DNA from 4 places in the Roseateles albus genome. Region 2 is predicted to be linked to each of the others. Evidence: predicted binding sites of a transcription regulator. Region 2 holds the regulator's gene; each other region holds the start of a gene.
What was found. The regulator FNR, encoded in region 2, switches genes on or off when oxygen is low (the NO sensors DNR and NnrR bind a similar motif). The targets are predictions, from matches to a motif close to TTGATNNNNATCAA.
Positions count from the first base shown of each region.

Region 1 (7,631 bases), on a different contig from region 2:
GCAGATCGTTTTTGTCGCCAGCTTGTCGGGCAGCCCCGCTCAGGCGCCCAGCGCCGAGCAAGCCGACAAGGCCTTGGCCGCCATGGTGGAGGCGATCAAGCAAGGGCGCCTCGACGGCTTTATTCCCTTTGATCGCCAGGGCACGCCGGTCAATCTGCAGGCGCGCTGACCGACGGAGGGAAGGGCGACGCGCAAGACACACGGGAAAGCCCTGGGTGCTGACTTTCGTTATTCTGCGGGACAGCCATTAGGCTTGCATATGCAGCGCCGGCTAGAAGCCACAGACCTTGACCGGTCTCGTAGTCCCGCCGGTAGAGACTTTTTTCAGCCCCCTTTCTCGTATGAATGCCTTGTTCAAACTCCGCCGCCTGACCCTGTTGCTGTTGCCTTTGGCCAGTCTGAGCCATGCGGCCGACCCCAGTGGCGCGGGAAGCCCCAGCAGCATTGTTGCGAGCAGCAGCCATGCCGGCGGCAGCCTGAGCAGCGGCCTCGATCTCGCCGGCTTTGACCCCAAGGTGCGTGTGCAAGACGATTTGTTCCGCGCGGTCAACGGCGGCTGGCTCAAGGCGACGGTGATCCCGCCGGCCAAGGGCTCGCATGGCAGTTTCGAGATTCTGCGCGAGCAGTCGGACGAACAGGTGCGCGCCATCGTTGAGGCCTTGGCCGCGAGCCCCCAGGCCGCTGGCAGCGACGAGGCCAAGATCGGCGCTTTTTACGCCAGCTTCATGGACACCGCCGCCATCGACCGTGCCGGCCTGAAGGTGTTGAAACCCCTGCTGGCCGAGATTGACGCGATCAGCGATCGCCAGCAATTGGCGCAGTGGCTAGGCCGCGCCCAAGGCATGGTCAACACGCCTGTACAGCTCAGCGTCGGCCCCGACGCCAAGGAGCCGCTGCTCAACCGGGTGCGCGCGAGCCAAGGGGGTTTGGGCCTGCCCGAGCGCGACTACCTGTTGAACCAGAGCGACAAGCGCATGGCCCGTGCCCGCGCGGACTATCAAACCTATCTGCAAAGCCTGGCGCGCCTGATCGGCTTGGACCAGCCCGCCGAAGCCGCCCGCCGCGTGCTGGCGCTGGAAAAGAAAATCGCCGAGCTGCACTGGGATGCTGTGGCCAACCGGGATGTGCAAAGAACCTTCAACCCGATGACACCGGCCGAGCTGGCGGCCAAGGCGCCGGGCCTGGATTGGCCGGCATTTTTTGCCGCCGCGCAGCTGAACAATATCGACCGGCTCTCGGTCACCCAGCCCAGCGCCATCATCGGCATTGCTCAGTTGCTCGGCGAGGCGCCGCTGGCCGACTGGCAGCTGTACGCCAAATTGCACAGCGTGGACGCCTATGCGGTGGTCTTGCCCAAGGCCTTTCGGGCCGCTTCGTTTGCCTTCCATGGCCGTGCGATGACGGGCAGCAAAACGCCGCTGCCGCGCTGGATGGAAGGCTCGGCCGAGGTCAATGAGGCGCTCGGCGAGGCGGTCGGCAAGCTCTATGTCGCCCGGCATTTCACACCCGCCCATGCGGCGCGCATGAAGAGCCTGGTCGACAATTTGATGGCGGAGTTCGGTGAGTCCATCAAGGGCTTGAGCTGGATGAGCCCGCAGACGCAAGCGGCGGCGCAAGACAAGCTGTCCAAGTACACGATCAAAATCGGCCACCCCAGCCAGTGGCGCGACTACAGCGCCTTGCAAGTGACGGCCGGTGAGGCCTTGCTGAACCGCCAGAACGCAGCGAAGTTCGCCTGGGCGCGCGAGGCGGCCAAAGCCGGTCGGCCGGTGGACCGCAGTGAATGGGGCATGACGCCGCAGACCGTCAACGCCTATTACGACGAGACCGTCAACGAGATCGTTTTCCCGGCCGCCATCCTGCAGCCGCCGTTCTTCGATCCGAATGCCGATGATGCCGTCAACTACGGCGGTATCGGGGCCGTCATCGGCCATGAAATCAGCCACGGCTTTGACGATCAGGGCGCGCAGTACGACGGCGATGGCATGTTGCGCAATTGGTGGACCGAGGCCGATGCCAAAGCCTTCGATGCATTGGGCACACGCCTGGCCGCGCAATTCGATGCCTACCAGGCCTTGCCCGGCAAGAAGGTCAACGGCCGCCTGACCCTGGGTGAGAACATCGCCGACCTGTCCGGTCTGCAAATCGCCTACAAGGCCTATCTGCGCTCGCTGGGCGGCAAGCCCGCGCCGGTGTTGGCGGGCTACACCGGCGAGCAGCGCTTCTTCCTGGGTTTCTCGCAGATCTGGCGCGAAAAGGTGCGCGAGCAGCAAATGCTGCAGCAGCTCAGCGCCGACCCCCATTCACCCGGCGAGTTCCGCGCCAATGCGGGCGTCGTCAACCACGATGCCTTCCACCAGGCCTTCGGCACCAAGCCGGGCGACAAGCTGCACAAGCCGGCCGGCGAGCGGATCAAGATCTGGTGACGGCTGCCTGCTGGTGCGCGTGGGCATAGGCAAGCCCGGATGCTAACTCCGACCGCAGACTGACCACGGTGCCAATCATGATCAAGGCCGGCGCCTTGACCGCGTGCAGCAGTGCCAGGCTGGGCAAGCTCTGCAAACTGCCGCTGACGCAGCGCTGCTCGGGCAGGCTGGCGTTTTCGATCAGCGCTGCCGGCATATCGGCCGCCATGCCATGGGCGATCAGCTGCTCGCAGATGATGGGCAGGGCGCCCAAGCCCATATAGATCACCACTGTCTGGCGCGGCCGTGCCAGCATCTCCCAGTCGAGGTCTACCGTGGGCGGGGCGACGCTGGGCTGCGTGGCTTGCGCCGCACAGAGATGCCCGGTCGCGAAGACCAGCGAACGGGCGTGGTCGCGGTGCGTCAAGGGGATGCCGGCGCAAGCGCCCGCGCCTTGCGCCGCGCTGATGCCGGGAATGGTTTGGCAGGGCACGCCGGCGGCTGCCAGGGCCTGCGCTTCCTCGCCGCCGCGCCCGAAGATATAGGGGTCGCCGCCCTTGAGGCGCAGCACCGGGCGGCCACTTTGGGCCAGGCTCAGCATCAGTTCGATGATGCCTTCCTGCGGCAAGGCATGTTGCCCGCTTTGCTTGCCGACATAGATCAACTCGGCACTGGGAGGCAAGAGCCGCAAGACCTCCTTGGAGACCAGATGGTCATACAGCACCAGTTGCGCTTGGGCAATCGCGCGCGCTGCTTTGACCGTCAGCAAGTCGGGGTCGCCGGGACCGGCGCCGACCAAGGTCACAAGAGCCGGCGCCGTATTCACTGGCAGCTGATGCGCCGGAGCCCTGGGCACAGCCCGGCTCAAGGGCCCGAAATACAGGGGTTCGTCCAAGATGCTCATGCGCACCGCTCCTTCAAGCGTCGACTTTCGATGAGCGCTATTTGAAAAGCTGTGGCCCGCCGCGTCCTTGAACCAGTTCAAGGACTTTTGATCCTCCGAGCGAGAGGATGCTCCTGCTCGCCACAGGAACCGCAGCCCCTCGCGAGCCCATGCACTTGAGTGCCCATGGATGCAGTGCTGCTCGGACGTTGCCCTTCGCAGCGTCCTACCGACGGAGTGAGCAATGGAAAAAAAGACACCGCAACTGTCTCGGCTTGCCGTGATCATGTTGGCTGCCCTGGCCTGGGGCAATGTGGCCCAGGCCGAGGACAAGAAAAATGTGACACCAGCCGAAATGAACTACCAGGCCGGCACCTCGCCGCTGGGTGATGTGCCCATGTACCAGAGCGCCAACCCGAAGGCGCCGGCCATGACACAGGCGGAATTCGAGCTGGGCCGCAAGACTTACTTCGAGCGCTGCGCCGGCTGCCACGGTGTGCTGCGCAAGGGCGCGACCGGCAAGCCGCTGACGCCCGACATCACGCTCGGCAAAGGCACCGATTACCTGAAGATCTTCATCGCCTACGGCTCGGCCGCCGGCATGCCGAACTGGCTGACCTCGGGCGAGATGGATGAGAAGACCGTTGACGTGATGGCCCGCTACATCCAGCAGGATGCGCCCGTGCCGCCCGAATTCGGCATGGCGCAGATCAAGCAGACCTGGAAGGTCATCGTGCCGCCGGCCCAGCGGCCGACCAAGAAGATGAATGACTTCAATATCGAGAACATCTTCTCGACCACGCTGCGTGACACCGGCGAGGTGGCGCTGATCGACGGCGACACCAAGAAGATCATCAACATCGTCAAGACCGGCTATGCGGTGCACATCTCGCGCACCTCGGCCTCAGGGCGCTATCTGTTTGTGATCGGCCGTGACGGCAAGATCAATATGATCGATCTGTGGATGCCCATCCCCGATAACGTCGCGGAAGTACGGATTGGCCTGGAAGCACGCTCGGTGGACACCAGCAAGTACAAGGGCAAGGAAGGCGACTACAGCGACAAGCTGGTGATCGCCGGCGCCTACTGGCCACCGCAGTACGTGATCATGCGCGGCGACACGCTGGAGCCACTGAAGATCGTCAGCACCCGCGGCATGGTGGTCGGCACGCAGGAATACCACCCCGAGCCGCGCGTGGCCTCCATCGTCGCCTCGCACTTCAAGCCCGAGTTCGTCGTCAATGTGAAGGAAACCGGCAAGACGCTGATGGTGGACTACTCCAACCTCGACGCGCTCAAGGTCACCGAAATTGGCTCGGCGCCCTTCCTGCATGACGGCGGCTGGGACTCCAGCAAGCGCTACTTCATGGTGGCCGCCAACCAGAGCAACAAGATCTCGGTCATCGACGCCAAGGAAGGCAAGCTGACCGCGCTGATCGACGTGGGCAAGATCCCGCACCCTGGGCGCGGTGCCAACTTCATCCACCCCAAGTACGGCCCGGTCTGGTCGACCGGCCATCTGGGTGATGACTCGATCTCGCTGATCGGCACCGACCCCAAAGGCCATAAAGACTCCGCCTTCAAGAAGGTGGCCGAGTTGAAGGGCCAAGGCGGCGGGGCCTTGTTCATCAAGAGCCACCCGAAGAGCAATCACATCTATTCGGATTCGCCACTGAACCCGGATCCGAAGATTTCGCAATCGGTCGCCGTCTACGACATCAAGAACCTCGACAAGGGCTACACCGTGTTGCCGATTGCCGAATGGGCGGGCATCGGCGACGACGGCGCCAAACGCGTCGTTCAACCGGAGTTCAACAAGGCCGGTGATGAGGTCTGGTTCTCGGTCTGGTCGGCCAAGAACAAGCAAAGCGCGATGGTCATCGTCGATGACAAGACGCTCAAGCTGAAGGCCGTGATCAAGGACCCGCGCCTGATCACACCGACCGGGCACTTCAATGTGCATAACACCCAGCACGACGTTTATTGAGCCAGCCCAAGGCCGCCCGGCTTGCAGCCGGTGCGGCCCCTTCCATAAAGGAGTTAGTGATGAAACAGTTGTTGATAGCCCTGGCCGCGCTGCTGAGCTTCGGCGCTCAGGCCGCCGAACTCGATGATGCGATGAACAAGGCCGGCTGCATGGCCTGCCACGCCAAGGACAAAAAAATCGTCGGCCCGTCCTTCAAGGACATCGCCGCCAAGTACAAGGGCCAGGACGTGGTGGCCAAGCTGAGCGAGAAGGTCCGCAAGGGTGGCGCCGGCACCTTTGGACCGGTGCCGATGGCGCCAGTTGGGCCGGACAAGATCAGCGACGCCGACTTGAAGTCGGCCGTGGAGTCCATCCTCAAGAGCTGATGTGATGCGGTGGCTTGTTTGCGGTCTGATGTTGGCGACGCTTGGCGCTCAAGCGGCCGAGAGTCCAACGCTCGGTCGCCAGTCCGCACTGGTGCGTATGGTCAGGCAGGACTGCGGCAGCTGCCACGGCATGAAGCTGACCGGCGGCCTGGGGCCCGCGCTGACGCGCGAGGCCTTGGCCGACATCCCCTTGCTGACGCTCAAAGCCACCATCTATCACGGCCGGCCGGGCACGCCCATGCCGCCCTGGCGCAGCATGATCTCTGAAAGTGAAGCCGAGTGGATCGCCTCAAAACTGCTGCAGGGTTTCCCCAGCGAAACACCAAGCAAGGACAAACCATGAAGCAAGCACTGGGCTGCACGCTGCTGGCGCTGGCCGCACTGGTGGGCTGCGCCTCATCTCCACAGCCAGCGCCGCCCGCTGCGATGATCGACACGCCAGCTTGCGCCGCACCGATAGGTAGCGGCGACCTCGGCGTGGTGGTCGAGCGGGCAAAAGGCTCGCTGCAGGTCATCAACACCACGAGCCGGCAAATCCTCGGCAGCATTGATGGCCTCGGCGATCTGTCACACGCCTCCGTCGTCTACGGCCGCGATGGTGCGACGGCCTATGTCTTCGGCCGCGACGGCGCGCTGAGCAAGGTCAACTTGCTGACGCACAAAACCGACGCACGCGTGCAGCAAAGCGGCAACTCGATTGGCGGCGCGATCTCGCAAGACGGCAGCCTGGTGGCGGCACAGAACTACCAGCCCGGCGGCATCAAGGTCTTCGATGCCAAGACCTTGGCCCTGGTGGCCGACATCCCGGCCGAATATGCGCCGGGCAAGCTCTCGCGTGTGGTCGGCCTGGCCGATCTGCCGGGCAAGCGCTTTATCTATTCGCTGTTTGATGCGGGCGAGATCTGGATCGCCGACTTGAGCAGTCCAGGCTCCCCCAAGATCACCAAATTCAAGGACGTTGGCCGTCAGCCCTATGACGCCTTGCTCACGCCCAACGGCCGCCACTACATTGCCGGCCTGTTCGGCGAAGACGGTTTGGGCGTGATTGACCTCTGGGCGGCCGAGCCCAAAGTAACGCGGATCTTGGGCGGCTACGGGCGCGGCCAAGCCCCGCTGCCGGTCTTCAAGATGCCGCATCTGCGCGGCTGGGCGGTCGCCGGCCGGCTCGCCTACCTGCCCGCCATTGGCCGCCATGAGGTCTTGGTCGTCGATACCGAAAGTTGGACTGAGGTGGGCCGCATCAAGGTCGCGGGCCAACCGGTGTTTGTGATCGCCCGGCCCGATGGCCGCCAGGTCTGGGTCAACTTCGCCGTGCCCGACTACAACCGCGTGCAAGTCATCGACACGCAAAGCCGGCAAATCGTCAAAACGCTGGAGCCGGGCAAGGCGGTGCTGCATATGGAGTTCACACCGCGCGGCGAAGCGGTCTGGATTTCCTCGCGCGACGACAACCGCGTCTCGGTGATCGCCACCGACAGTTTCGAGACGCAGGCTGTTCTGAGCATCGACGCCCCCAGCGGCATCTTCTTCAGCAGCCGCGCCAATCGGATGGGATTCTAGAAAATGACAGTCGCCGACCATTTGATCAATGACTGGCAGCAGCGCTTTCCGCTCTGCAGCGAGCCTTTCGCTGAGCTGGGCCAGCGTTGTGGCGTGGGGCAAGAGCGAGTGCTGGCCGAGTTCAAGCGCATGCAAGAGTCCGGCAGCTTGGGCCGCATCGGCGGCATCTGGGGCAGTGGCGCCGGCGGCGCGGCCTTGCTGTGCGCTTTTGCGGTGCCGCCGCAGCGCATGGAGGCTGTCGCGGCCTTGGTCAGCGCGCATGCGGGTGTCAACCATAACTACGAACGTGAGCATGCCTACAACCTCTGGTTTGTCATCACCGGCGCCGATCGGGAGCAGGTGGCGGCCGGCGTGAGCAACTTGGAGCGGGCTTGCGGCTTGCAGGCCCTGCGCCTGCCGATGCAACGCGCCTATCGCATCAATCTGGGTTT
Region 1 is NZ_JAQQXT010000003.1:324,204-331,834, forward strand. Features, by position in the region: gene PRZ03_RS06750 (ribonucleotide reductase subunit alpha) at 1-169, shown strand, start outside; gene PRZ03_RS06755 (M13 family metallopeptidase) at 351-2,426, shown strand; gene cobA (uroporphyrinogen-III C-methyltransferase) at 2,413-3,309, opposite strand; gene PRZ03_RS06765 (nitrite reductase) at 3,575-5,275, shown strand; gene PRZ03_RS06770 (c-type cytochrome) at 5,335-5,640, shown strand; gene PRZ03_RS06775 (c-type cytochrome) at 5,645-5,983, shown strand; gene PRZ03_RS06780 (cytochrome D1 domain-containing protein) at 5,980-7,200, shown strand; gene ahbB (siroheme decarboxylase subunit beta) at 7,204-7,631, shown strand, end outside.
Region 1: a site for FNR is predicted at 3,377-3,390, ahead of cobA (uroporphyrinogen-III C-methyltransferase). Genes of this name have one in related genera too.

Region 2 (7,631 bases):
GCAGATCCACATCGTGGGCGCTTATGTGTGGGGCATGTCGAGCAATGTGGCCGCTGCGGCCAAATGAAGTCTGAGAAGTAAGCTTCACCCAAGGTAGGCATGAGCGCAGAGTCGGACAAGAGTCAGAGCAAGACCCCACAGCCTGCCTCGGCAGGCAAGGGTAGCCAGACGGTCATCGAGATCGTTTCTCTCTACCAGTCACAGAGCAAGATCTATCCGCGCTCAGTCAGCGGCCTGTTTGCGCGCTGGCGTTGGGGCTTGGTCTGGTTCACCCAGCTCTTGTTCTACGGCCTGCCTTGGTTGCAGTGGAATGACCGCCAAGCGGTCTTGTTTGACTTGGCCACCCGCCGGTTTTACATCGGCGGCTTGGTGCTTTACCCGCAGGATTTCATCTACCTGACGGGGCTGCTGATGGTGTCGGCCTACGCCTTGTTCTTGTTCACGGCGGTGGCCGGGCGACTGTGGTGCGGGTTTGCTTGTCCGCAGACGGTCTACACCGAAATCTTCATGTGGATCGAGCGACAGTTTGAGGGCGATCGTCAAGCGCGAATCAAGCTCGATGCCCAACCTTGGGGTTTCAACAAGCTATGGCGCAAGAGCGCCACCCAACTCAGCTGGATTGCGCTCGGCCTGTGGACGGGCTTCAGCTTTGTCGGCTATTTCACACCGATCAAGCAGCTGTGGGCCGAGGCTTTTACGCTTGGCTTCGGGCCCTGGGAGTGGTTCTGGGTCTTGTTCTATGGTTTTGCCACCTATGGCAATGCGGGCTATATGCGTGAGCAGGTCTGCAAGTACATGTGCCCCTATGCGCGCTTCCAAAGCGCCATGTTTGACAAAGATACGCTGATCATCAGCTACGACGCCGAGCGCGGCGAGCCACGCGGTTCGCGCGGCAAGAAGGTCGACGCCAAAGCTGCCGGCCTGGGTTCCTGCATCGATTGCACCTTGTGCGTTCAGGTCTGCCCAACCGGCATTGATATCCGTAAAGGCCTGCAATACGAGTGCATTGGTTGCGCGGCCTGCATCGACGTCTGCGACGGCGTGATGGACAAAATGGATTACCCGCGCGGGCTGATTCGCTACGACACCGAGAACGGGCTGAACCAACACCTGAGTCCGGCCCAAAAGCTGCGCCGGGTGTTCCGTCCGCGTGTGGTGATTTACACGGTTGTTTTAGTGGTTTTGTGCTCGGCCTTGCTGGGCAGTCTTTTGTTCCTGCGCAGCCCCGTCAAACTCGATGTGGTGCGCGACCGCGGCGTGATGGCGCGTTTGGTCGAGGACGGTTTCATTGAAAACCTGTACCGCCTGCAGGTGATGAACACCACCGAGCAGCCACAGGACTTCACGGTGGCGGTCACGGGTATGACGGGCGTGGCTTTGGCTCAGCCGGTTGCGCTCACAGTGGGTGCAGCCGAAGCGCGCTGGGTGTCTGTGGCGGTGCGTGTGCCGCCGGAAGTGGCCGCGCAGGCCGGTGCTGGCGCTCACCCGATCCAGTTCCAGTTGATGCGCCCACAGCAAGCGGGCAAGGAGCCGGTTCAGGCTTCAATCGAAAAATCAACGTTTGTGGTGCCGCGCTGATGCGCAGCCGCCCAGCTTTGGAAAAGAATCATGACTGAGCATCAAAATATCAATTCGCCCGCTTCATCGTCTTCATTGAGCTCAACTTCGGCCACTGCCGCCGCTGTTGTAGCGCCCGAGGCGACGCGCCCTTGGTGGCGAGAGCCGGTGATGTGGTGGGTGGTGGGCGGCCCGTCCTTGGTCGTGGTGGCGAGTTTCATCACCCTTGGCTTGGCGCTGCGCTATCCCGATCCCGTGCTGCAAGAGCAGGCGTCTGCCAAAGCCATGCAGCCTGCGAAAGAGGCTCGCAATCACGCCGCGACAGGTGGGAAATGAGCGATTCGCCCACCCCAGCTTCAGACTCGAGCCCAGTGCCAACTGATCGTTCGACCCTGGGCCGGGTCGCGATGGCGGTGGTGTGGCCCTCGTTCTTGATGGCCGGGGTGCTGACGGCACTGGTGTTTGCGCTGGTCGATCCGGGTGATCTGACCTGGTTTGGCGGCGCGCCGGTCGAGTTGCCGCGCCAAGCGGTCTATACCCTGGGATTTTTGCTGTTCTGGCTGATCATCAGCCTAGCGGCCAGTTTGAGCGTGCTGATGGCCACTTTGCCGGAGCTGCCGCAGGACCGGCACCCGCGCGCCTGGCCCCGCTGAGTTTGCGTCTTAGCAGGTGGTGCTATTGACCAAGCGCTGCAAGCCGGCTTGGTCGAGGATGCGCAACTGGCGCTGTTTGACTTCCAGCAAACCGTCGTCCTGGAACTTCGAGAAAGTCCGGCTGACCGTCTCGAGCTTCAAGCCCAGGTAGCTGCCGATTTCTTCGCGTGTCATGCGCAGCACCAAGGCGGCAGCGGAGAAGCCGCGCGCTTGCAGGCGCTGGGTCAGGTTCAGCAAAAAAGCGGCCAGCCGTTCTTCGGCCCGCATGCTGCCCAGCAGCAGCATCACGCCGTGATCGCGCACGATCTCGCGGCTCATGATTTTGTGGAACTGGCGCTGCAAGTCGGTGAATTCGCGCGACAACTCTTCCAGTTGCTCGTAGGGGATCACGCAGACCGAAGAATCCTCCAGCGCTACCGCGTCGCAGCTGTGGCGGTCGGTGCTGATGCCGTCCAAGCCCAGCAACTCGCCGGCCATTTGAAAGCCGGTGACTTGGTCTCGGCCGTCCTCTGAGGTGACGCAGGTTTTGAAAAAGCCTGTGCGTACAGCGTACAAAGACAGAAAACTGTCGCCGCTGCGAAACAAAGTATCGCCGCGTCCGACTTGGCGGCGCGTCGCGACCAGCTTGTCAAGTTGCTCCAAATCGCCCGACGACAGGCCCACCGGCAGGCACAGCTCGCGCAAATTGCAACTCGAGCAGGCAACCTTCAGGGGTTCGATTTTGATCGGGATGGTGGCGTTCATTTGGCTCTTTTCAACTGACGCGCCGCCGTAACAGCGGGGCGGCGAATCTTTGGGGAAAGTGGCTCCCGAGATCATCAGCCTGATGTATCTCAAGAACTGCTGCATTGTTGGCCTCACCAAGCAGCTTAAGCTTGATCTTGATCAAGCGGTGAAAGCAAACTCTTGGCAAAGTATGCGCCATGGTACAGATCATTCACGCTAGCCCCGCCTTGGGTTCCGTCCAAGCCTCGGACAGTATCAGCGAAGAGCTGTTGCGCCGCTTCGATGTCTCAGGGCCGCGCTACACCTCTTACCCGACCGCAGACCGGTTTGTCGAAGCCTTTTCGGCCGATCAGTACACGCAGGCCTTGCAGCAAAGAGCAGGTGGCTCCTTGGGCAGTGCCTCGCCTTTGTCGCTGTACATCCACATTCCGTTTTGCGAATCGGTCTGCTACTACTGTGCTTGCAATAAGGTCATCACCAAGCACCATGACAAGGCGGTCGAGTACCTGCAGGCCTTGGTCACCGAGATGGATCTGACGCTCGCCCATCTGGGGCGCGGAGCGGCGGTGTCGCAACTGCATTTGGGCGGCGGCTCACCGACCTTTTTGAGCGACGCCGAGTTGAGCCAGTTGATGCTCGCACTGCGCGAGCGTTTTCGTGTGGCGCCTGGGGCCGAAGTCTCGATCGAAGTGGATCCCCGCACGGTCACCAAGGACCGGCTCAAACATCTGCGTGAACTGGGCTTCAACCGACTCAGCTTTGGCGTGCAGGACTTTGACGCGGCGGTACAAAAAGCCGTGCACCGAGAGCAGAGCTACGAGAGTGTCGAGGCCTTGATGATCGCCTCGCGCGAACTGGGTTTCGAGTCCACCAATGTCGATTTGATTTACGGTCTGCCGCTGCAGACGCCGGACTCGTTTGCTCGCACGATTGCTCAAGTTGGCGCCTTGAAGCCGGATCGCATCGCGCTCTATGGCTACGCCCATCTGCCGCAGCGCTTCAAGCCGCAGCGCCGCATCGACACGGCCCAACTGCCGCCGGCCGGTGACAAGGTTGCGATGTTGGCGGGGGCCATCGCCGGCTTCCAAAGCCATGGCTACAGCTATATCGGCATGGATCACTTCGCCTTGGCCACCGATTCCTTGGCTGTGGCCAAGCGGCAAGGGCGCCTACACCGCAACTTCCAGGGCTATAGCACTCAGCCTGATTGCGATCTGGTGGCACTGGGAGTGTCGGCGATCGGCCGTGTCGGTGCTTGTTATAGCCAGAACGCGAAGACGCTGGACGAGTACTACGACGCGCTGCGCCAAGGCCAGTTGCCTATCGTGCGCGGCTTGGCCCTGAGTCGTGACGACATCGTCCGGCGTGCGGTCATCATGGCCTTGATGTGCCAGGGCAGGCTGGAGTTTGAGTCGATCGAGTTGTCGCACTTGGTTGATATGCGGGCCTATTTCAAGCCCGAGTTGGAGCGCATGGCTGAGTTGGCCGAACAAGGCCTGGTGACGCTGGAGCCGGGTGCGATTCAAGTCACGCCAATGGGTTGGTATTTTGTGCGCGCGGTCGCCATGGTGTTTGACCGTTATCTGCAAGCCGACCGGAGCCGCGAGAGATTCTCTAGAATCATTTGATGCTTGATGTCGCTTTAGCCGGTTCGGCCCTGCTGATGGGGCTGGCCGGCACTCCCCATTGTCTGGCCATGTGCGGCGGCGCCAGCACTGCTATTGCGGGCCCCTCACGTTCGGCCATGCTCGGCTTTCAGCTCGGGCGTTTGTTCAGTTATGCCCTCGCAGGGGGATTGGCCGCAGCCAGCGTGGGCTTGTTGGCTCAATGGGGGCAGGCCTCGGCCCTGTTGCGGCCACTCTGGGTGCTGCTGCATGTGGCGGCTTTCCTGCTCGGCTTGGCCTTGCTATGGCATGGGCGCCAGCCGGCCTGGCTCGAAGGCATTGGCCAGCGTATCTCCAACGGCATTCGCCCTTCGGTGACCTCATCCTTGGACGGTTTGAAGGGGGGCGGCAAGATCTTCGCTCGGCCCGCACGAGCCGGCATGCTTGGGCTTGCCTGGGCCGCTTGGCCCTGCGGGCTCTTGCAGTCGGCCTTGCTGGTGGCGGCCTTGGCCTCGGGGCCGGCCCAGGGTGCTGCGGTGATGGCGCTGTTTGCGGGTGCCTCCGGCTTGGGTTTGGCCTTGGGGCCGCTGCTCTGGGTCAAACTGCAAGGGCAGGGCGGTGCTGCGGTCGCAGGCATGCGCTGGTCGGTGCGGCTCAGCGGTCTGGGTTTGGCGGTTGCCTCTGGCTGGGCCTTGGGTCATGGCGTGTGGGCGCAGGTCGTCGCGTTCTGCAGGTGAACAGATAGATTCGGTCCGCTGTCAACGACAGGCTTGGCGCGACACCGGGAGTAACCGGCGTTTCAAGCGGGCATAGCTCGCATAGAATAAAAAGCGAATTTTCTCAATCACGCTCCGTGGAGACGACATACATGTACCAACACATCAAGGTGCCCGAGGGCGGGCAGAAGATCACCGTCAACGCTGACTTCTCGCTCAACGTGCCTGATCAGCCCATCATTCCTTTCATTGAAGGCGACGGTACTGGTCTGGACATCACCCCGGTGATGATCAAGGTGGTTGACGCGGCTGTGGCCAAGGCCTACGGCGGCAAAAAGCAAATCCACTGGATGGAAATCTACGCCGGCGAGAAGTCGACCAAGGTTTACGGCCCTGACGTCTGGCTGCCGGCCGAGACGCTGACCGTCTTGAAGGACTATGTCGTGTCCATCAAGGGTCCGTTGACTACGCCGGTGGGCGGCGGCATTCGTTCGCTCAACGTGGCACTTCGTCAAGAGCTGGACCTGTATGTGTGCCTGCGCCCAGTGCGTTACTTCCCCGGCGTGCCATCGCCAGTGAAAGAGCCCCACAAGACTGATATGGTGATCTTCCGCGAGAACTCGGAAGACATCTATGCCGGCATCGAATTCGAAGCCGAGAGCGACAAGGCCAAGAAGCTGATCAAGTTCTTGCAAGAGGAGATGGGCGTCAAGAAGATCCGTTTCCCCGAGACTTCGGGTATTGGCGTCAAGCCGGTGTCGATTGAGGGCACCGAGCGCCTGGTGCGCAAGGCGATCCAGTACGCGATAGACAATGACAAGCCCAGCGTCACCATCGTGCACAAGGGCAACATCATGAAGTACACGGAAGGCGGCTTCCGTGATTGGGCCTACAACCTGGCGCAGAAGGAATTCGGCGCCGAGTTGATCGACGGCGGCCCATGGTGCAAGCTCAAGAACCCCAAGACCGGCAAGGACATCATCATCAAGGATTCGATCGCTGATGCCTTCTTGCAGCAGATCCTCTTGCGCCCGGCCGAGTACTCGGTGATTGCCACGCTGAACCTGAATGGTGACTATGTGTCCGACGCCTTGGCCGCACAAGTCGGCGGCATCGGCATTGCCCCGGGCGCGAACCTGAGCGACTCGATCGCGATGTTTGAAGCCACGCATGGCACGGCGCCTAAGTACGCCGGCAAGGACTATGTGAACCCGGGTTCAGAGATCCTCTCGGCCGAGATGATGTTGCGTCATATGGGCTGGCTGGAAGCGGCCGACCTGATCATTGAATCCATGGGTAAATCGATTCTGAGCAAGCGGGTCACTTATGACTTTGCGCGCCTGATGGACGGTGCGACGCAAGTTTCCTGCTCGGGCTTCGGCGCCGTCATGATCGAGCATATGTAAGACGAACGTCGGCATTGGCTGACGGACAAAAGCCCCGTTCTCCTGTGGAGAGCGGGGCTTTTTTACGCGCAGTGCATGAGAAAACAGCCGCCAATTTGGCGGCTTTGGCTTCAGGCCTGTAGCGCGGCCGAGGCTGCCAAAGCGGCGTTGAGCGTCGTGCTTGGGCGCATCACGGCTTGGGTCTTCACCGGGTCGGGCAGGTAGTAGCCGCCGATGTCGGCTGCTTGGCCCTGAATGACCTGGAACTCGTCGACGATCTTCTGCTCATTGTCGGCAAGCGTTTTGGCCAGGCCCGTGAAGTGCGCGGCCAATGCGCTGTCCTCGGTCTGGGTCGCGAGTTCCTGCGCCCAGAACATTGCCAAGTAGAACTGGCTACCGCGATTGTCGAGTTGACCGGTCTTGGGCGAAGGGTTTTTGTTGTTGTCGAGCAATCGGCCCGTGGCCGCGTCCAGCGTCTTCGCCAGCAGCTTGGCGCGCGCGTTGTCGGTCTTGATGCCAAGATCTTCCAAGGACACTGCCAAGGCCAGGAATTCACCCAGCGAGTCCCAGCGCAGATGGTTTTCTTCTACCAACTGTTTGACGTGCTTGGGGGCCGAACCGCCGGCACCGGTCTCGTACATGCCGCCACCGGCCATCAAGGGCACGATCGACAGCATCTTGGCCGAAGTACCGAGTTCCATGATGGGGAACAAGTCGGTCAGGTAGTCGCGCAAGATATTGCCGGTGACCGAGATGGTGTCCAAGCCGCGCACGACGCGCTCCAAGGTGTAACGCATGGCGCGCACCTGCGACATGATCTGGATGTCCAGACCCGTCGTGTCGTGTTCCTTCAGGTAGAGCTTGACCTTTTTGATCAGCTCGTTCTCGTGCGGGCGGTACGGGTCCAGCCAGAACACGGCCGGCATGCCCGAGTTGCGTGCGCGCGTGACGGCGAGTTTGACCCAGTCGCGCACCGGCGCGTCTTTGACC
Region 2 is NZ_JAQQXT010000002.1:446,639-454,269, forward strand. Features, by position in the region: gene ccoP (cytochrome-c oxidase, cbb3-type subunit III) at 1-67, shown strand, start outside; gene ccoG (cytochrome c oxidase accessory protein CcoG) at 100-1,578, shown strand; gene PRZ03_RS04915 (hypothetical protein) at 1,609-1,893, shown strand; gene PRZ03_RS04920 (hypothetical protein) at 1,929-2,210, shown strand; gene fnr (fumarate/nitrate reduction transcriptional regulator Fnr) at 2,220-2,954, opposite strand; gene hemN (oxygen-independent coproporphyrinogen III oxidase) at 3,134-4,564, shown strand; gene PRZ03_RS04935 (sulfite exporter TauE/SafE family protein) at 4,564-5,277, shown strand; gene icd (NADP-dependent isocitrate dehydrogenase) at 5,409-6,662, shown strand; gene PRZ03_RS04945 (NADP-dependent isocitrate dehydrogenase) at 6,773-7,631, opposite strand, start outside.

Region 3 (7,631 bases), on a different contig from region 2:
CAAGCCGGGCAGCGAAGAAGAGCGCGTGTTGTTCGCGTCCATCAAGGCCAAGATCGCCGTTGACGGCACTTGGTACACCCGCAAGAGCGCCGAGATCCTCGGCGTGACCGAAGAGACCACCACCGGCGTGCACCGCCTGCAGGAAATGTCGGTCAAGGGCGAGTTGCTGTTCCGCGCCATCAACGTCAATGACTCGGTCACCAAGAGCAAGTTCGACAACCTCTATGGCTGCCGCGAGTCGCTGGTGGACGGCATCAAGCGCGCCACCGACGTGATGATCGCCGGCAAGGTCGCCGTGATCGCCGGTTACGGCGATGTGGGCAAAGGCTCGGCACAAGCAATGCGCGCGCTGTCGGCGCAAGTCTGGGTGACCGAGATCGACCCGATCTGCGCGCTGCAAGCGGCGATGGAAGGCTTCCGTGTCGTGACGATGGAATACGCGGCCGACAAGGCCGACATCTTCGTCACCACCACCGGCAACAAGAACGTGATCCGTCACGAGCATATGCTGGCGATGAAGCACAACGCCATCGTGTCCAATATCGGCCACTTCGACAACGAGATCGAAGTCGCGTCGCTGGAACAGTACGAGTGGGAAGAGATCAAGCCGCAGGTCGATCACGTGATCTTCCCGGACGGCAAGCGCATCATCTTGCTGGCCAAGGGCCGTTTGGTGAACCTGGGCTGCGGCACCGGGCACCCGAGCTATGTGATGTCGTCGAGCTTCGCGAATCAGACGATCGCCCAGATCGAGCTGTTCGCGCACAAGGACGCTTACGACATCGGCAAGGTTTATGTGCTGCCCAAGCATCTGGACGAGAAGGTGGCGCGCTTGCAGCTGACAACGCTGAATGCGCAGCTGTCGGAACTGACGGATGAGCAGGCGGCGTATATCGGCGTGCCCAAGGCTGGTCCCTACAAGCAAGACACCTACCGCTACTGATCGATAGGCTACTGCGCGGCCGACAGGCGTCGTTGCGGGTCCCTCCGCAGATCCTCACCTAGCGCTGCTAGGCTCCGGTCTGCGGATCCGCCCGCGTCTAGCCTGACGACCGCTCGCTACGCCTCGCAAGACCGAGAACTTTTTTTTATGCGCGCAGATCAACTGTTAGTTTCCAAAGGCCTGGCGCCAACCCGCTCGGCGGCCGCGCGGCTGATCGCGGCGGGTGCCGCCGAATGGCAGGGGCCGGCGGGCTGGCAGGCGATCCGCAAAGCGGGTGAGGATCTCAACGAGCATGGCGACTTGCGCGTCAACGATGACGCGGAGTTGCGCTTTGTGTCGCGCGGCGGGCTCAAGCTCGAAGGGGCGCTGAAACACAGCGCCCTGGATGTGAGCGGCCTGTGCGTGCTGGACATGGGCCAAAGCACCGGCGGCTTCAGCGACTGCCTGCTCAAGGCGGGTGCTGCCAAGGTGGTCGGCGTCGACGTCGGCCACAGCCAGTTACACGAAACCTTGCGCAATCACCCACAGGTGGTGGCGCTGGAGCAGCTGCATGTGCGCGAACTGGCCGGCTCGGCCTTGACCGAGCACGCGCCGGCAGGCGGCTTTGAGCTCATCGTTGGTGACTTGAGTTTCATCTCGATGCTGGGCGCCCTGCCCCATCTGGCCGCATGGTTAGCGCCCGAGGGTCAGGTCTTGCTGCTGGTCAAACCGCAATTCGAGTTGGGCAAGAAAGCGCTGGCGCGTGGCGGTCTGGTTAAAGACGCCAAGCAATACCCCTTGCTGGAAACGCAGGCCCGCAATGCCGCCAAAGACCTGGGCTGGAAGGTCCTGGGCTATTTTGAGAGCGCCATCACCGGCGGTGATGGAAATAAAGAATTCTTCCTCTGGGCGCAAGCACCGGGGACAGCGAAAGACAAGCCATGAGCAGCACAACATCATCCATCCCTGTCAGCTTCGAGTTCTTCCCGCCCAATACGCCGGTCGGGACCGAGAAGCTCAAGGCCGTGGTGCAAGACCTCAGCGTCTTGAACCCGCATTACTTCAGCGTCACCTACGGTGCCGGCGGCTCGACGCGCGACAAGACGCTCAGCACGGTGATAGACATTGCCCGCGCCGGTTTCGAGGCCGCGCCGCATCTGTCCTGCGTGGGCTCCACACGCGAGAACATCGCCGAAATCCTGGCCACCTACCGCGCGCAGAACATTCGCCGCGTGGTCGCCCTGCGCGGCGACCTGCCCAGCGGCACCGCTACCGCAGGCGAGTTCCGTTATGCGTCCGAATTGGTCGCTTTCATCCGCGAGACACAAGGTGCCGACTGGCAGATCGAGGTCGCCGCCTACCCCGAGTACCACCCGCAGCAACGCTATGCCGCCAAGGACTTGCAGCACTTCGCCGACAAGATGGCAGCCGGCGCCAACTCGGCAATCACGCAGTTCTTCTTCAACCCGGATGCTTACTTCAACTTCGTTGACGAGGTGCGCAAACTCGGTGTGACGGCGCCCATCGTGCCCGGCATCATGCCCTTCCACAACTATGCCCGTATCGCGCAGTTCGCGGCCCGCGACGGGATCGAGATCCCGCGCTGGGTGGCGCTGAAGATGGAAGGCTATATGGACGATGCGGCCTCCATCCGCGCCTTTGGCCTGGACGTGATGACGCGCGTTTGCGAGCGCCTGATCGCCGGGGGCGCGCCCGGCATCCATTTCTATACGCTCAATCAGTCAGGCTTGACCTTGGAGTTGTGTAAACGCCTCAGGCTCGGCCAAGTTTCTTGAGTTAAGTCAAATGCCCCCGGCCCTCCTCGCGAGGGCTTTTTTTACTTTGCGTTAGATCAAGGGTTTACCCCCTCAGCAGCATTCCAATCTCTTTCATCGGGGCTATTCCCGGCTTTTTGAAAGTAGATCAATGAACAAGAATTTTGCTGCTGCAATCGCTGGCGTCTGTGCAACCGCTGCTCTGGGCTTGGCCAGCTTCTCGGCTCAGGCTCAGACCACACAAGAAGGCCCTTGGTTGGTGCGCGTGCGCGCCGTGCATCTGCAATCGGCCAATGACAATAGCTCCAAGCTGAGCTCCACCTTGACCAGCGTTGTTGGCAAGCCTGCCGAAGCTTCGATCAACGACAAGTGGCTGCCTGAGCTGGACATCAGCTATTTCATCAACCCCAATGTCGCGGTTGAGCTGATCCTGACTTACCCGCAAAAGCAAGACCTGTCCGTCACCGGCGTGGGCAAGATCGGCAGCTTCAAGCATCTGCCCCCTACACTGAGCGCGCAGTACCACTTCAGCCCAACCAGCATGTTCCGCCCCTATGTTGGCCTGGGTGTGAACTACACCAATATCTCGGACGTGCAGTTTGACGCCAATGTCGCTGCGTTGAAGCTGGGCCTGAAGCACAACAGCTGGGGCCTGTCCGCACAGATCGGCGCCGACATTGAAGTTGCCAAGAACCTCTACCTGAACGTGGACCTCAAGAAGGTTCAAATCAAGACCACCGTTTACTCCAACGGTGCTGATATTGGCGAGTTCAAGGTTGATCCGCTGCTGGTCGGCGTTGGCCTGGGCATGCGCTTCTAAGCGAGCTTAGTCAAATAAAGCCGCTGCGCCTTTTCAGGCTGCAGCGGCTTTTTTCTTGCTCAAAGCGCAGCGAAGGCATCCCGCGTCATATTCTCCGGCCCGCCTTCTGCCCGGCAGACCACATCATCTTCGATGCGTATGCCGCCAAAGCGACTGAGGTGCTCGACCAAGGGCCAATTGACCGCTGCCGCCGCAGGGCCGGCGCGCAGCTGACGCAACAGCGTCGGGATGAAATACAGACCCGGCTCTATCGTCACCACCATGCCGGCCTGCAGCTTGCGGGTCAGACGCAGATAGGGGTGGCCCTCGGGCTTGGGCGCAAGCTTGCCAAATTCATCGGCCATGAAACCGCCGATGTCGTGCACCTGCAGGCCCAGCAAATGGCCAATACCGTGTGGCATGAAGATGGACGTCACGCCTTGCTCAAGCATGGCCTCCACACTCATCTTGACGATGCCTTGTGCCTGCAGAATGCCGGCCAGATGACGGTGCGTGCTGAGATGGATGTCACGGTAGTCGACCCCGTCGCGCACCTCGTCCACCAGCGCCAGCTGCGCGGTCTCCATCGCCGCGAGCAGGGCGTCAAAGTCGGCGTCATCACCACGGCTCCAAGTGCGCGTGATGTCCGAGGCATAACCATTGACCTGCGCGCCAGCGTCAATCAGGAAAGAGCGACTCTCGGCCGGCCGCTGCACATCCTGGTACTGGTAATGCAGCACGGCGCAATGCTCGTTCAACGCGACGATATTGCCGTAAGGCAGATCGCGGTCGGTGTGGCCCGCAGCTACAAGATAGGCGCGGTGAATCTCGGCCTCGGACGCGCCGGCCAGAAAAGCATCACGTGCGGCCATATGCGCGGGCGCGGCGCGGCGTGAGGCGGCCCGCATCTGGTCCAGCTCATAGCCATTCTTGCGTGCGCGCTGGTAATGCAGCAGGTTCAGCAAGTCTTGCGGATTATTGGGCTCCACCCCGGCCAAACTCGCATCCGTTTCGCCAATGATGGCCAGGCGCCCGGGCAGTTGCAAATGCGCTGCCGCATCCTCGGCGCGGCTGATGATGATCAACTCAACCGCATCGACCCACTCGCCGGTCGGGCTGCTTGGCGGCACATGCCAGTAATCATCGGGCTGGTAGTAGACGACGCGCGGCTTGTGGCCGGGGCGCACCACGATCCAGCTATTCGGATGATTGCTCAGCGGCAGCCAATGCTTGAAATGCGGGTTGGCTTGGAAAAGATAGGGCCGATCATCCAGGAACGCGTATTTCTCGATGCCGGAGGCGATCAGCAAAGCGTCAAAGCCGGTGCGCGCCAGGGCGCTTTCGGCTTGGGCTTGCAGCTGGCTCAGGTGTTGTGCGTAAGTAGTCATGCCCGCATTCTCAACCATTGCAGTCCCACACCACACCTTCCTCGGTCAACATGGCGTCCAGCGGTACGTCATGGGCTTCGGCCTTCAACATGGGCTGAAAGCCATGCGCATAGCCAATGCCGGCCGTGGCCGGGCGCGGCTGCAGCGCCGCCAAGGTGCGGTCCATAAAGCCGCCGCCATAACCCAGCCGCAGGCCGCAAGGGCCAAAGCCCACGCAAGGCACCAGCAAAAGTTGGGGCTCAAAGACCTCGGTGTCTTTCGGCTTAGGTATGCCGTAAGCATCCTCCTCCATCGGGCAACCGGGGTACCAGACATGAAAGCGCAGCGTGCCCAAGGCCTTGTCCACCACCGGCAAGCCAATCCTGCGTTCCGGATGATCCTCGCCCCAGCGGTAGAGTGCCGGCAAAGGGTCAAACTCACCCTTGATCGGCCAGTAAGCACCAATGGTCAACTCGGTTCGGCGCAAAAGCCAAACGCGCAAAACCTCCTGCAAATACTCGGCCAATTCCAAACGGTTTGGCAGATCCAGGCGCGCCTGAATCAGTTTGTGGCGCAAGGCAGCGCGGTCATTCATATCCACGGACAATTCCTCCCAACAAAGAAACTGCGGGCCAGCTTTCCAAGTAGCTCTGCTGGCGGCTACCCCGATTGTGTGGGCAGACCATAGGGCGGCCAGCTTCGTTGAGACCCTATATTTGAGCCATGGCAAGCAAAGAATTACTTGATCACTGCATGGAGTTGCTGGCGCCGCTGGGGCCCTTGCGCAGCCGCCGCATGTTCGGCGGCTGGGGCATTTACGCCGGCGACTTCTTTATCGCCATCATTGCCTTCGACCAGTTGTATCTGAAAGCCGATGCGCAAACCCGCCCTCTGTTCGAGGCCGCCGGCTGCGCGCCGTTTCAGTACGAGCGTGAGGGTCAAGTCATGCGCCTGAACTATTTCGTCGCGCCGGAGGAGGCGATGGAGTCGCCCGCGCTGATGGATGCTTGGGGGCGCTTGGCCCTGGGCGCGGCATTGCGCGCCGGCACGGCAAAGAAACCGCACCAAAAATCCAAGCCAAAGACCGGCACAGCAAAGCCAGGGGCGAAAATGGCGACCAAGCGCCAAGCTTGACTCTCACTTTCACCCGGTCCCGCCTCTATGCAAGCCTTGCTGAGCGCCATCGCCACGATGGGCCTCCCCCTTGACGCCCAGCGCATCTTCCACGGTCGCGGTGCCCGCTTCCCGGGCTGCGAGCAATGGGCGCTGGACGCCTTCCCACCAGTTTTTTTGTTGACCAGTTTTCAGCCCGCGTCGGAACTTGACTTGAGCCTCATCCGCGCTGCCCTGGCGGCGCGCTGGCAAGACCTGGCACCTGACCGACCGCTAGACTTGGTCTATCAATACCGGGATGAAGGCCGCAGCGAAACGCGCCTGCTCAGCGGCAGCGTGCCTGAGCCGCATCTCGTGTCCGAGCAAGGTTCGCGTTATCAAGTGCATCTGCTGAAGGGGCAAAACCACGGCCTGTTTCTCGATATGGCCGGCGGGCGGCGCTGGGTGCGCGATCATGCGCAGAGTCGACCCGGCATCAAGGTTTTGAACCTGTTTGCCTATACCTGTGCCTTTTCGGTGGTGGCCTTGCAAGCGGGGGCCGGCAGTGTCGTCAATGTGGACATGAGCAGTGGTGCGCTCAATATCGGCCGCCAGAATCACCAAATCAACGGGCTCGACGGCAAACCCGCGCGGGCCAGTTTTCTGGCCCATGACATCTTCAATTCCTGGGGCAAGATCAGCCGCAGCGGCCCCTATGACTTGATCATTCTCGATCCGCCCAGCTTTCAAAAAGGCAGCTTTGTCGCCACCAAGGACTACGCCCGACTGATGCGCCGCCTGCCCGATCTGCTGGCGCCGGGCGGCCACGCCATGCTTTGCCTGAACACGCCCAAGCTGGGCCTGGCCTTTTTGCAAGATCAAATGCTGGAGCTTGCGCCCCAGCTGGCTTTTGTAGGGCGCGTGGCCAACCCGCCGGCGTTTGCAGACATCTCCGAAGACCGCTCGCTCAAGGTGCTGATTTACAAGGCGGCTGATTAGGCCGACAAGCCCCCGGCGGCACCAGCAATTGAAAGGCGGCCTGCGGCCAAGCTTCAAGCACGACCCGGCTGCCGGACGCGAGCGCCACGCTTTGGCCGGCCTCCAGCCACAGATCCTCGGCCGGCGCCTGCGCCCGCCCCTGCTGCGTCAGCCACACACGCCCTTGGGCGACGGCCAGTTCACGGGCGCCTGGGCCGATTTCCAGACTCATGGCCTCGCCCGGCGCCAAGGCCCACAATGCTTGCGAATAGCTCATCATTCATTTACCTCCAGTTGACCGCGCAATCGGCGCCGTCTATGGGCCTGAATACTAGAGACAGCCTGGCAGCAGGTCCAATGAGATGGGCGCACGGGATTGATACCATTCACGCATGAATCAAGCGCCCGCCGTCCCGCATCAAAAACCGACCCGCCAACGCCCGCTCTCCGTAGGCTCCTTGCGCGCCTTCGAGGCGGTGGCCCGCCTCCTGAGCTTTCGCGGCGCGGCCGATGAGTTGTTTTTGACTCAGTCGGCGATCAGCCGGCAGATCCGCTCGCTCGAAGAAGAACTCGGCTTCAGCCTGTTTCTGCGCGGCACCCGCCATGTCGAGCTGACCAGCGACGGCGCCGCCTTGCAAGCAAGCACCATCGCCGCACTGGAGCGAATCGACCAAACGGTGCGCCAGCTGCGCCAGGCT
Region 3 is NZ_JAQQXT010000018.1:18,677-26,307, forward strand. Features, by position in the region: gene ahcY (adenosylhomocysteinase) at 1-943, shown strand, start outside; gene PRZ03_RS21535 (TlyA family RNA methyltransferase) at 1,091-1,867, shown strand; gene metF (methylenetetrahydrofolate reductase [NAD(P)H]) at 1,864-2,718, shown strand; gene PRZ03_RS21545 (OmpW/AlkL family protein) at 2,849-3,517, shown strand; gene pepQ (Xaa-Pro dipeptidase) at 3,577-4,884, opposite strand; gene PRZ03_RS21555 (5-formyltetrahydrofolate cyclo-ligase) at 4,895-5,458, opposite strand; gene PRZ03_RS21560 (TfoX/Sxy family protein) at 5,587-5,997, shown strand; gene PRZ03_RS21565 (class I SAM-dependent methyltransferase) at 6,025-6,954, shown strand; gene PRZ03_RS21570 (DUF2917 domain-containing protein) at 6,923-7,213, opposite strand; gene PRZ03_RS21575 (LysR substrate-binding domain-containing protein) at 7,326-7,631, shown strand, end outside.
Region 3: a site for FNR is predicted at 2,765-2,778, ahead of PRZ03_RS21545 (OmpW/AlkL family protein). Genes of this name have one in related genera too.

Region 4 (7,631 bases), on a different contig from region 2:
TGAAGCTGATCTGCAGCCCGCTCAGATCGATGGCAGCCGCATCGCCGAAGATCAGCTGGTCAATGTCAAAGCCGCCCGTCCCCTTGGCTTGCACCTCCAGCACCAAGCGCCCCCCGGCCTGGTTGGTGAACGAGCCGCCCAGCGTCAAGGTGCCGGGCGAATTGCCGGGGCTGAAGACGCCGCGATTGACGATGCTGCCCGCGTTCAAAAAACCGTTGCCGCCGACAAAGCCCTTGGCGCCAATCTCCAGCGTTGACGTGCTCAGCGTGCTGTCATTGACGATCAAAGTACCCACACCGCCGTCCACGCCCGGCATGCTGCCCACGCCCACGTAGCCGGCTTTCACCGAGGAGCCGCCGGCCAAGGTCATCACCCCGACCGAGCCGGTTAGGCGCCCGATATAGAGGACCCCGTCGCCGACATCGAGACTACTGCCGCCATCAAGGCTGGCGATGCCAACGCCGCTGCGGCCGACATTGACCGTCGCCAGTCCCGGCGCCGCTTCCAGCTTGATCTGCGAACCGCTGACCATGCTCAGACTGCCCGCGCCCTGATCCTGATGCTTGCTGCCGCCCAGCGTCATTGAAGCGCCTTGGGCGCCTGGATTTGAAATCAGCACCAGAGCGCCATTTGCGAGTTGCACTTGGCCGCTAGAGCCTGCACCCGCACCCACCACCAGCGCCGCATGGCTGTCGCTGCTGGTCCATTGCCCACTCAGATTGACTTGCGCCTTGTCCACCAGCAGGCTGCCGGTGCCGCCACCAGCGCCGACCTTCAAAACCGTGGTTTCTACTTGAGCTTGATCCAAGACCTGCATCTGGCCGAAACCGCCCTCGCCTTGGCCAAGGGCAATAAGAGCGTCGCTGCCTATGACTTGCAAGCGCGAATTGACACCATTCACCTGTGCCATGCCAGTGCTCACGCCCAAACCAACCGCTCGGCCGGCGCCCACCAGCAGAGTGGTCAGCCTAGGGTCTGCCACTGTAGAGACGGCGTCACCCTGCAACACCATACTGCCTCCGGCGGTGATGCTCAGACGCCCATCACCTCGGTAGCCAAATCTTGCATAGGGGTTGTACCCCTCTTCAGTGCCATCCGCCGAGATAGAGGACAGCGAATGCAGATGTATCTCGCTGCCGGCGCCGCTAATGTTGACGCTGCCCGAGCCAGGAGCAAGGCCATTGCTTCTGCCGAAGCCCACATCAAGAAATCCGCCGTGCCCACTGGAATCAAAAATCTTGGCCCCATGATTGACATTGATTTGCCCCTGACCCCCTTGCCCAATGCTGATGTAAGCATCCGCACCAAGCTCGAGTGCGGTGCCCGCGCCGTCGAGGGTCAAACTGCCCTGACCTTGATTCCATCCCAGAGTCAAGTCATTCAAGCCGGTCATACGAGCCCCGTCACTTAGCGTCATCGTCGCCCGGCCTTGATAGCTGCCCAGACCCAAAAATGAAAAGGAATCAGAAACGAAATCCAGGCTGGAGCCCTTGCCGCTGATATTGACTTGGGTGTCACCATTCATCGCAGACAAGTTCATGTAGGCGCCCATACCCATCGGCGCCAGCAGCTTCATCTTGCCGCCATCGCTGATGTTCAGATTGACGCTGGAATTCTTAGCATTCCAAACTTGCGTGTTGAAATAGGCATCCGTGTCGCCCCCAGTGATGGCCCAGGTGGACCCCTTCCCCTTGATGCTCAGATTCACCAAAGCACTTTCCGAGCCGGTCGCACCCAGGCTGAAGGTTCCTAGCCCGGCGCTGACATGATCGGTCTGCAACAACCCGCCGTCCAGAACCCTTACCGTCGCCACCGTGGCACCGCCCGGCGTGCCCTCGGTCCAGCCATCAAACGGCGGCAGCGCCAACTCGGCCCGTCCCACTTGAAAATGGCCCAGAAAGCTCGCCTTCGAGCCCGCGCCGGTCACCGTCAAGCTGGCGTTAGCGCCCGCATTGGCGCCGACCAGCGTCGCGCACCAGACGCCGCCATTGCAAGCACTCGCGTTGAGCTTGCCATCCAACTCGCCGCCCGCGGCCACCGTCACCGAGCCGGTGCCCAAGTACAGCCTATGCGTGTTCACGGCCGCCAACTCCAATTTGGACCCGGCGCCGCTGATGTTCAGCGTACCTTGGCTGCCCGGCGCCATGCCGAGTTCAATATTGCCCGTGCTGACCAAGCCGCAGCCACTGACAGACAACTGACCCAGCCCACGCTCACCAACGCGCAGCGTCGATTGACCATCCATCAGCGTCAGGCGCGAACCTACGCCGTCGACGAACACATCGCCGCGCCCCTGCTCGCCGCCCGCGCCAGCAGGCCCGCCCACATTCAAGGAACGCGCACCGCTGACCTGCCCACCCGACAAGACCTTCAGCACACCTTGCCCGCTATTGCCGCCGATCTGCATATGGCTATCGGCAAGGCCAAGCAGGCTCGCCGTCGCCCCGTTTTGCACCGTCAACGTCGCCTTGCCTCCAGCACTGCTGGCAATCGAGATGTTGGCCCTTTCCCCCTTCAGGTTCAATGCCGAGCCGGTGTCGCTGATCAATAAATCGGTCTGGCCGCCGCCGTCACTGAGATTGAGACTCGCGTTGCGTCCGGCCGGCGCGTCCAGCAAGAGCTGCCCGCCTTGCAGGATCTGCCAATCGGCGCTGGCACGGGCATGGCTGCCAGTGCCGACCCAGGCATCGCGGCCGTCTTGCTCGCTGCCATTGACTCGCCATAAGGAGCCGGCGCCGCTTACCAGCAGCGAAGAAACGCTGCGCTCGCCCCCCGTCGCGGCCGGCTGGCCTATCCAGCCGCCAACATGGACAGTGTCAGATTCAAGCTGGGCGCCATCCAGGACCCTGACGCTCGCATGTGTAACGCCACCGGGCGTGCCATTGGTCCAGCCGTCGGACGCCTGGGCCCAGACATAGATATTGCCGATCTGCAAGTCATTGATAAAGCTGGCGCGCGAGCCCGCGCCGGTCACGGTGAACTTGGCGTCACTGCCGGCCGTTTGGCCAATGATGGAGCCGCACCACTGTCCTTTGCACGCCACCGCATTGCCGCTCGCTTCCAGCAGCGCGCCGCCGGACACCTCCATGATGCCCTGCCCCCAGTCGCCGACCATCAGCCGGTGCATGCCGACGGCGTCGAGCTTGATCTGGCTACCAGCGCCCGTCAGCAGCAGCTTGCCATTGCCTTGGCGGGATGCAATATTGAGTTGCCCGGCCGCCAGCGTGGCACCGTCCAAGACCTGCACGTCGCCCGTTGCGGCATTCCCGATGGTGATGCCGGACGAACTGGCAAAACTTGCCGTGCTTTTCGGCCCGGTAACGATGAATTTGCCATCACCACCGTTCAAGCCCACTTGTACCCACCGCGCCGTGCTGCTCAGCGTGCCGCCGTTCTCGATGCTCAGCACGCCTGCGCCGCCGCCTTCGGCGATATGAAGAAAACCACGGTCGGCGTCACCGCTCAGCGTGAGCTGCGAGTCCTTGCCAGTGACCGTCAAGGTAGCGGTGCCGCCATTGCCGACACGCATGCCGTAATTGCGACCAGCCACCGATTCAATGTCCAGCCGTCCACCATCGCTCATGGAGACGTCGGCATTGCTGCGCGAGCCGTTGGCCATATTGAACCATGCCTCGCGGCCATCAGCCGTGCCGCCCGTCACATGCCAGCGCGAGTCTGATCCTTGGATCTTCACCGCGGCAAAGCTGCGCTCGGTGCCCAGCGAAGCTGGGCCGAGATAACTATTGCCCAGCGATGCCTCATCGGTCGTCAGCACGCCGCCGTTCAAGATACTCACATGGCCATGAACATCTGCTCCGGGCACTCCAAAGCCCTTATCGGCGTAGATGTTGCCGACGCTGAAGCTGCCCAGCAAGCTGACCTGGCTGCCCGCACCGGTGATGTTCAAGATACCGGTCGAGCCGGCCGTGCTGCCGACCTGGTTGTAGCACCCCCCAAGCGCGCAGGCCGCACTGTTGACCCTGCCGGCTACGACCGCCCCACCCGAGACCGTCAGTTCGGCCGATCCAAAGTGGCCCACGTCCAAGCGCCCTTGATTGGCGCCGAAATGCAGTTCAACCCGCGTGCCTATGCCGTCGATCAAGCCGCTCGCCGAGCCCCCGGCTGACGCCAACGCCAAACCACCCAGTTTGACCTGCGACCCGGCCGTTGCTGAAAAACTGCCCGCAGCACCGGAACCGATGACCAACCAACTATTGGTCAAATCAATATCGCCCGGCCCCAAAACGATCGGGTCCCAGGGCACCAACCAATACGGCCCCGTCACCGTCACCGCCGCCTGCGCGGCAGGGCCGCTCAGCAATAAAACCGCCGCGTGAGTCAGCGCGAGGCACAGGCGCTTGGGATTCAGGTCTTGGCGAACTGCCGGTGTCTTCAGTGCATGCATAGCAACTCCTAGGTGTTTGATTCAGCGGCCTTTGTACCGAGGCGAGGAGGATTTGCGCTCCACAAACTTGATGATCGATGCCAACCTAGGGGGGTGCGCTGCGAAACTGCGAAGCTGCGGACGACAAGCGCGAACTTGTCCCAAGTCAAGGGTCGCACACCACTTTGAAGTAGGCTAGCGCCATGCCTCACCGTCTAAGCACCCGCAGTTGGGGGCTGGCCCGCCCGCCTGCCATGAATGCCGCCGCTCTGCGCACTGAAAAGCGCTGGCGCTGGCCGGTCTTGATTGGCCTGCTATGCACCATTCCGGCCTTCTACATCGAGCTGCTTGAGAACCTGCCGACGCCGCTGGCCGTGGCCATCTATTTGGGCGCGGCCGGGCTGATCGTGCTGTCACTGAGCCTGGTGGCCAGCCAACTCAGCCATCCCCGCCAATACCTGCGGAGCAATGCGATGGATCTGGTGCTGGCCGTCGGCTTGGTCGCTGCCGCGCTCCTGCCGCCCAGTGTGCATTCGCAGCTGGCACTGGGCCTGCGCCTATTCGTCGCCATGCTGACCCTGGTGCATATGGCCTGGGCGATCAAATTCTGGGTCACGCGCGGGGGGCTGGGCTATTTGCTGGCGCTGGCGATGCTGGTGCTGTTTTTTTGCGGCGTCGGTTTCTGGGCCTTGGAGCCGCGCGTACACAGCCTCGGCGATGGGCTTTGGCTGGCCTTTACGACCGCCGCAACAGTGGGTTATGGCGACATCGTGCCGACCACGCCGGCTGCCAAGATTTTCTCGGTCTTTGTCGTGTTGCTGGGTTATGCAGTGCTGTCGCTGGTGACGGCAGCGATCGCGTCTTTCTGGGTCGAAAGCTCGGAGCGCCGCATGGAGCAAGACATCCTCAGAGATATGCACGCACAGCTGCGCAGCGTGCATGAGGAGTTGGCGGCGCTAAAGCAAGAGCTGCGCCGCATCGAGCGCGAATAGTCCCCCCAGGACCAAGGAATCGATCCATCCATGCGGTTTGCTGCAAAGGGGATGACGCTCGCGGGCGGGCTTGCGCCCGCGAAACAAGGACTCACCGACCGATCAAGGTCACGGCAGCAATTCTTCCCTGCCCTTGCTGAGTCATTGCGGTTTCGGACCTGCCTATATCGTCCTCGACAAACTGGAGGATAAAGGCATATTTTTCGACCACGCCGGGCGTACCCTCGCAGTGCAAGCGCCTCACAGCTTTTTTGACCGGCTTCGATGCATCAATGTCGCCAAACGGCGCCTTGACTTCGCTGATCTGATTGCCGGCGATCTTGAAATCAATACGAGTTGCAGGCAAGTCACCGTACCGCCATGCCATTCCTTGCAATGACTCTTGCAGTTCAGCCGCGATGCCTGGGCAAACTTGGCTGACATTGAACTTCACCAAGGGTGTATGGGCGGCGCCGCTCACGTCGACCCGGCCCAAATCCGCTGGCGTTGCGGTCTGCGCCAGAGCCAGCGAGGAAACTAAGGGCAATGCAAGTCCCAGCAATATGCGTGCGGGGTAATTTGACAGCTTGTTCATGACATTCTCCTGTGGATTGACGAGTCGGCCCTACAGAACGCTGCGCTTGCACACAGTGCTTCTGTCAGACCCAAAACAAGCGTAGTCAACGCAGGGATAAAGCTCTCCAAAAAGTTGCTAAATCGCTGCGCATTGCGCGCCAGTCCCGACAGAACGCGCCCATCGTGGCGCACCGGGCCAGACCAGATCCGGCTAGGGTCGCGCCCCCGTCAGCGCGGCGCTGCGGCGGCACTTCCAAGCCAGCACAGCAATTGCATCAGCGATGTTGCGTGGGTTTTTTCCAGCAAATGACGCACATGCGTGCGCAGGGTACTGACTTGAATGTCAAGCTGGCGAGCGACCGAATCCACCACCTGGCCGTCTGCCAAGAGCATGAGCACATAGCGCTCGGTATTGCTGATCCGGTATTGGTGGCAAAGCGCCTCCAAGCGGGCGCTTTGGCTCAGTTGGGGCTGATCGATGTGCAAGGTCAGCAGGAGATTGTCTGGCCCCCATTCGCCGGCTTGCGCGAGTTCTGATCCCAACTTCGCCAAATGCAGCCAGCCGGTCATCAAGCCAGGGCTGAACCAAAGCGCCACATCGACAGGGCCACACAATGCTCGTCCCAGCAAGCAAACCAGGGTCTGCGCGTCCAATTGGCCCAGATGCATCAATCGCCCATTGAGTTGCCAAGCATGCCTGCCGTCGAACACCTGCTCGGCCCGGGGATTGACATAGACCAAACTGCCATCGTCTTGCAAGACCATCAACGGTTGCGGCAAGCCGCCAAGGATTCTTGCGACTTGGCCGACCTCTGCCTTTATGTCGCTTGTCTTCAACATGAGAACGCCGCCCTGATTGATTGCTAACACAAGTTCAACTCTGACCGAACCGTTTCAAGGCGACAATCAGACGGGCTTAAACTTTGCTAAATTTTCCTAATTTGTCGACGCCTCCCCCTAACTTGTGACTTGGATGTCATGCTCCTTGGCTACCAGGCCTCACGCGGCTCTTACGCGTTTAATGCGCGTGGTCGCCGATTAATTGGGTGGCTGTGGCGTTCTACAGAAGGACATGTGTGGATCCCAACATCCGATTCGGCAGTTTTGAGTTGAGGCCCCAAGAGCGGGTACTGCGTGAAGGCGGGCAGACGCTTACGCTCGGCGCCCGCGCGTTTGACGTCCTTTCTGCGCTGATCGATAGACGCCATCGAGTGGTTTCCAAGGCCGAATTGATGGAGCTGGGCTGGGGCAATTTAGTTGTGGAGGACAACAACCTCTCGGTGCAGATATCTGCCATCCGCCGCGTATTGGGGCGAGACTCGGTATGTACCGTAGCCGGCAGGGGTTATCGATTCACGCTGGCTTGTGAAAGTAGCGGCGCTGATCCTGACTCCAGATCGACATCTCCCTCCAGCGCCTCGCCATCACACCCAGGCATAGACGAACTGCACCCGCCTTCTGCAAGCAAGCAGCCCCGCATCGCGGTACTGCCCTTCGAATCTGACGGCGGCCACGCGGAGAGGTATTTCGGCGATGGCATCACCGAAGAGATCATCACCAACCTGGCTCTGAACAGGCACTTTTTCGTGATCTCACGAGGCTCCACCCTGCACTTGCGCTCTCAGACAAAACGGCTCGTCGACATTGCCCAAGAACTGGGCGTGCGGTATTTGCTTGACGGCACGGTACGCAGGCAGGGC
Region 4 is NZ_JAQQXT010000017.1:60,762-68,392, reverse strand. Features, by position in the region: gene PRZ03_RS21285 (beta strand repeat-containing protein) at 1-4,405, opposite strand, end outside; gene PRZ03_RS21280 (potassium channel family protein) at 4,588-5,376, shown strand; gene PRZ03_RS21275 (hypothetical protein) at 5,468-5,950, opposite strand; gene PRZ03_RS21270 (helix-turn-helix transcriptional regulator) at 6,160-6,771, opposite strand; gene PRZ03_RS21265 (winged helix-turn-helix domain-containing protein) at 7,008-7,631, shown strand, end outside.
Region 4: a site for FNR is predicted at 4,541-4,554, ahead of PRZ03_RS21280 (potassium channel family protein). Genes of this name have one in related genera too.